One region of the Paenibacillus sp. y28 genome, then DNA from elsewhere that is predicted to be linked to it. Evidence: predicted binding sites of a transcription regulator. Region 1 holds the regulator's gene; the other holds the start of a gene.
What was found. Region 1 encodes LexA, which represses DNA repair genes until DNA is damaged. Its sites were predicted from a motif close to CGAACATATGTTCG; they were not measured.
Positions count from the first base shown of each region.

Region 2: recA (recombinase RecA) is a predicted target of LexA. The motif match lies at 1,373-1,386, and genes of this name have one in related genera.

Region 1 is NZ_JBBBNV010000001.1:319,020-322,153, reverse strand. Features, by position in the region: gene glnA (type I glutamate--ammonia ligase) at 1-919, shown strand, start outside; gene lexA (transcriptional repressor LexA) at 1,389-2,015, opposite strand; gene WBG83_RS01375 (LysM peptidoglycan-binding domain-containing protein) at 2,229-2,606, shown strand; gene WBG83_RS01370 (DUF896 domain-containing protein) at 2,710-2,895, shown strand; gene WBG83_RS01365 (hypothetical protein) at 2,980-3,134, shown strand, end outside.
Region 2 is NZ_JBBBNV010000011.1:111,704-114,837, reverse strand. Features, by position in the region: gene WBG83_RS11335 (competence/damage-inducible protein A) at 1-1,213, shown strand, start outside; gene recA (recombinase RecA) at 1,483-2,535, shown strand; gene WBG83_RS11325 (RecX family transcriptional regulator) at 2,751-3,134, shown strand, end outside.

The sequences.
Region 1 (3,134 bases):
AACCGATGAAAAAGGAAATCCGACCAATGAGCTGAATGACCAAGGCGGGTACTTCGACCTTGCGCCGACAGACCTTGGCGAGAACTGCCGTCGTGAAATCGTGCTCACACTGGAAGAAATGGGCTTCGAGATCGAAGCATCTCACCACGAGGTTGCGCCGGGACAGCATGAAATCGATTTCAAATATGCCAATGCTTTGAAGGCGGCCGACCAAATTCAAACCTTCAAGCTGGTAGTAAAAACGGTGGCCCGCCAGCATGGCCTTCATGCAACGTTCATGCCGAAGCCGCTGTTCGGCATGAACGGCTCCGGAATGCACTGCCACATCTCACTCTTTAAAGGCAACGATAATGCGTTCTACGATGAGAAAGACCGTCTCGGCCTGAGTGCATCGGCGCGTTACTTTATGGCAGGTATTTTGAAGCATGCCCGTTCATTTGCAGCGGTAACCAACCCGACGGTCAACTCCTATAAGCGCCTTGTGCCTGGTTATGAAGCGCCTTGCTATGTAGCCTGGTCTGCCAGCAACCGCAGCCCGATGGTTCGTATTCCGGCATCCCGCGGCCTCAGCACTCGGATTGAAGTACGGAATCCGGACCCGACAGCCAATCCGTATTTGGCTCTGGCGGTTATGCTGTTCGCAGGACTTGACGGCATCAAGAATAAAATGGCTCTTCCGGCGCCAACTGACCGCAACATCTACGTTATGACGGAAGAAGAGCGCGAAGAGCAAGGCATTCCAAGCCTGCCGCTCGATCTGAAGCAGGCGCTTGACGAATTGCTGACAGACGAAGTCATCTGCGAAGCTCTGGGCGACCATGCGCTGGCTCACTTCTACGAGCTGAAGGAAATTGAATGGGATATATTCCGTACCCAAGTGCATCAATGGGAACGTGACCAATACTTGACGCTGTATTAAGACATTTCATGTCGGGAGTGTATACAAGCAGCTCCAAGCATGGATAATTGTGATGAACAAATGGAATCCCCGCTAGCTGATGGCTGGCGGGGATTCTGTTTGTTCAAGTCCGATGGTTTAGTTTACAGTCCGAAAAAATGGAAGTGTGGCAGGGGAATGCCAAGAATAGAGGAAAAAGCATAAAGCGCCCTGCCTGATAAGGCAAGGCGCGATTACTACGCGATTACCACGCCATTACTTTGAGGCGCTTCTTTCCGCAATTGACACGCATCAAGCGTTGCACCGCCTTGGCAGCAGAGCGGGTAGTGCTGGTCATTAATTATAATGAAACAACACTATCAAACAAAACTACCAAAAAATGATAGATGAACAGGTAATGCAGCACTTCCAGGTTAACGCTGCTTGCAAAACAAACGCCCGACCGGCATTTATGCTGGCGGGTGTTTGTTTATTTGTGCTTGTTTATGTGCTACATCCGGCGAAAATCGCGGAACAAGCCAATGACTTTACCTAAAATGGTGACTTGCGTCAAAAGAATCGGCTCCATTGTTGAATTTTCCGGCTGCAGACGAATGTGGTCCTTTTCCTTGTAAAACGTCTTGACGGTAGCCTCATCATCCTCATTCAGAGCAACGACGATATCCCCGTTATTGGCAGTGGCTTGCTGGCGTACGATTACCATATCGCCGTTGCGGATGCCGACCTCAATCATACTATCCCCGACAACATTCAAGACAAACACTTCTTCATCACGAGTAAAATCGGCAGGAAGCGGAAAATAATCCTCGATGTTCTCGGCGGCGGTAATTGGTTGCCCTGCAGCGACTTTCCCCAGAATCGGCACTCGAGAAACGGAGAGGGCAAAGTCACCGAATGCATCATCGTTGTTCAGCACTTCGATAGCGCGGGGCTTCGTCGGATCGCGTCGAATAAGTCCCTTCTTCTCAAGGCGGTCCAAATGTCCGTGAACGGTGGAGCTGGAGGCTAGGCCGACGGCTTCTCCGATTTCACGAACGGAGGGCGGATAGCCTTTCTCGCGTACTTCGTTCTTAATAAAATCAAGAATCGCTTGTTGACGGTTTGATATTTTACCCATAGCCATCTCCCCAAACATATGTACTATATCCAAAGTATACCACAGAACCGGAGTTCGTACAAACATAAGTTCTAATAAGTAGAAAGTGTTTTAAACGCGCCAAAAACGTGAAATAAAATGCGAAAATATGTTCGTAACTATATTGACGGAAACAAGTGTTCTTGTTAGGATATGTACAAGAGTTAATAAGAACACTTGTTTGGAGTGAGCGAAATGGAACACATAAACGCACAGCGTAATAAACATATTCTGAAGGTTATTTTCTTTATTTGCATGATAGGGCTCAGCTTTTTGTGCGGGGCGCTCGTGCAGGCGTACGGTGAAAGCGGAGAGGCGCAGTCCGATACGGTGGAGCAGGTGCAGGAAGAAGCTCCCGGCGAGGCTTCAGATACAGATAAGAACGGACACGCCACACCCCATGGACATTCAAAAGCAGTGATTGTGGCGGCGGGAGATACGCTCTGGTCGATTGCCCGGGAATACGGTCCGAAGGATGCGGATATCCGGGAAAGCGTGTATCATCTGAAGCGCATCAACAAGCTGAAGGGAAGCACAATAACTATCGGACAAACGCTTGTTCTTCCATTTTGAAACGAAAGCACAAGAAGTACGGCTTACACGGGTAGAAAACTTGACAAGCAGCGCTGCGGCATGTCAGAGTAAGAAGGTATATCTTGTGTAACGGAGGAAGCCAATGATTGATGACCAAAAGATCGCACGTATTAATGAATTGGCCCGAAAAGCCAAAACAACAGGACTTACCAAAGAAGAGCTTGCTGAGCGGGATGATTTGCGCCGCCAGTACTTGGCGGGCATCCGGCAATCGTTAAAGAATCAGCTGGACAACATTGAAATTGTTGATGATGTCAAGCCGCATTAAGACTGTGGTTAAGGATTTCTAGGGCCTTTCAGCAAAAAGGCAGCGCTTTAAGGGAAGCAATGAACGCAGTGAAAGGGGAACGGTATGTCTCGCAAGTGGGAACGAATGGTTCAAAAAAATACAAAGCAAGTCAATAAAGTGCGCGGTAAATCAGGCCAGCAGGCGATCCAAAGCGGCAAAGCTGCGGACGGGGGAATTATCCATCGGGGAAGGAGTATTCTTTACAGCGTATTGCTGTG
Region 2 (3,134 bases), on a different contig from region 1:
GCTGCTGCTCGGACAAATTGTGAACAGCAACGCCCAGTTTTTATCCCAGGAGCTGGCGTCCCTTGGCGTGGACGTATACTTTCAAACGGTTGTCGGGGACAACGAGGCCAGAATTACAGCGGCACTTGAAGCGGCCCGGTCCCGGGCGGAGCTGATTATTTGCACGGGCGGACTTGGCCCGACGCAGGATGATTTGACCAAGGATGTGCTGGCTCGCTTCTTGTCGCAAACACTCGTTCTCCATCAGCCGACGCTCGATAACATCGTAAACCAGTTCCGCAGCCGCGGCATTACGATGGTGGAGAGCAACAAGCGGATGGCGTACATACTGGAGCAGAGCGAGGCTTTGCCGAACGATACAGGACAGGCTGCGGGCGTGGCGCTGACGCAGGACGGCACACATTATATTTTGCTGCCGGGGCCGCCGAAGGAAATGAAGCCTATGTTCCAATCCTATGCTGCCCCATGGATACAGAAGGTTATGGGGGATGAGCGGCCGCTGTTCTCCAAAATGCTCAAATTCGCCGGAATCGGGGAATCGTCTCTGGAGGATCGGCTGCTGGATTTGATTACCGGGCAGCAGGACCCGACGATTGCACCGTATGCTAAGGAAGGCGAGGTTGCTCTGCGCCTGTCGACCAAAGCGTCTAACGAAGCGGAGGCACAGCTCAAAATGGCTGCTACCGAGACGGAGATACGAAGCCGTGTCGGCCAGCATTTATTTGCCGAAGAGGATATTCCTCTAGAGGCGGCTCTGGTGCGTCAACTTGCACAGAATAACGCTACATTGTCTGTGGCTGAAAGCTGCAGCGGCGGACTGCTCGGGGACATGGTGACGTCAGTGCCGGGCTGCTCAAGGGTTTTCCGGGGCGGGGTGATTTGCTACTCCAATCAGATGAAAGAGACGCTGCTGTCGATTCCGTCCGCTCTGCTGGAGGGGGAAGGGGCGCCTGGAGCTGTCAGCAGGGAATGCGCGGTGATGATGGCCGACCGGATTCGCCAAATTACCGGTACGGATTATGCTATCTCTATTACGGGAGAAGCGGGCCCGGCGGCAGCGGAAAACAAGCCGGTTGGTCTGGTTTATATCGGCTTGGCCGGCCCCGGCTTTGAGACGTATGCGACAGAGTTTCAATTCGGCGGGGGCCGGGATGCAATCAAGCTTCGCTCGGCCCGGCAGGCGCTTTATTTATTGTGGGGAAAAACGAGGTAAGCGCCTGCCCGCAGCATCAAGGAGACAGGGATAGGCGAACGAAAGAAACGCTTGCGCATCATGATGGGCATAAGCTATACTTAATACAGTTAACGGAAGCACCGTAACAGAGTCAGAATACTTTGTTACGGTTTTTTTATTGTCACGAGTCAAAAAAAGCGAATGTATGTTCGAAATAACTCTTGGCAAAACAGGTAAAACGCGTTATGATATACCTATAAGAAACCGAAAGAGTGTTCCTATTACTATAAACGAGGGAAGTGAATGTCTTGGTAGCTGATCGTCGTGCGGCACTGGAAACGGCATTGCGGAGTATCGAGAAACAATTTGGTAAGGGTTCGATTATGAAGCTGGGCGAATCCACTCACATGCAGGTGGAGACCGTTTCAAGCGGCTCCCTGGCACTGGATTTGGCTCTTGGTATCGGCGGATTCCCGCGCGGTAGAATTATCGAGGTTTACGGGCCTGAGTCATCGGGTAAAACGACTGTAGCGCTGCATGCCATTGCGGAAGTACAAAAAATCGGTGGACAAGCTGCATTTATCGATGCTGAGCATGCGCTTGACCCTTCATATGCAGCAAAGCTCGGCATTAACATAGATGAGCTGCTGCTGTCTCAGCCGGATACAGGCGAGCAGGCACTGGAAATTGCAGAAGCTCTCGTGCGCAGCGGCGCGGTCGATATCATCGTTATAGACTCCGTAGCGGCTTTAGTGCCTAAGGCGGAGATTGAAGGGGATATGGGAGACTCTCACGTCGGCTTGCAGGCTCGACTGATGTCTCAAGCGCTGCGTAAGCTGTCCGGTGCGATTAATAAATCAAAGGTTATTGCCATCTTTATTAACCAGCTTCGTGAGAAGGTTGGCGTCATGTTCGGCAATCCGGAGACTACACCGGGCGGACGCGCCCTGAAGTTTTATTCCTCCGTCCGTCTGGATGTCCGCCGTATTGAGACGATCAAACAAGGAAACGACATGATCGGGAACCGTACGCGTATTAAAGTTGTGAAGAACAAAGTGGCGCCGCCATTCAAGCAAGCGGAAATCGACATTATGTACGGCGAAGGAATTTCCAGAGAAGGAAGCATTATCGATATTGGTTCCGAGATGGATATTATCGCCAAAAGCGGAGCCTGGTACTCCTTTGAAAGTGAGCGTCTTGGTCAAGGACGTGAGAATGCGAAGCAATTCCTGAAAGAAAATGGGCAAATCGCTCAGGTCATTGAGAACAAGATCCGCGAAGCAAGCAATGTAGCTGGTGCAACAGCTGCTGCTTTGAGCAATCAGGATGACGATGATGATTTCGATCCGGATGCTGAATAAGAAGCCCTCATTCACGGCCGTACCTTTCACTAGGGTACGGCTATTTTATCTGATTTGAATGCGGCTGACTACCGTCCTGCTTCGACACGCTGTGCGCGGGGAGCAGCGCGAGTGCAAGCAATGAAAACAAGCAATGAAAACAAGCAATGAAAACAAGCAATGAAAACAAGCAATGAAAACAAGCAATGAAACAACAGATGGAAGGAGGGACTCAGATGACGCAGCAGGAAGACGACAGGGATCAGGACAAGAAATTTCGAGAACAGCCGGGGACAACAGGATCGTATGTAATTACCCGAGTCGAGCGGCTGCATAAGCCAAAAGGAAAATATTTGCTGTCACTCGACGGCGAGCCGGTACTAGAGGTGGATGAAGAGGTATGCATTCAATTCCGGCTGATGCAGGGAACTGTACTGGACCAAGAACAGCTTCGCGCTATACGGCGTGAGGATACCCTGCAGACGGCTTACAAGGAAGCCATAAGGTATATTGGCAGACGGCCGCGCAGCGCCGCTGAGGTATACCAGCAGCTGCTGCGCAAGCAGGTAGAGCCGGAGGCGGCTGAAGAGATTGTCGAGCGGCTGCGGGGCCGACAGTAC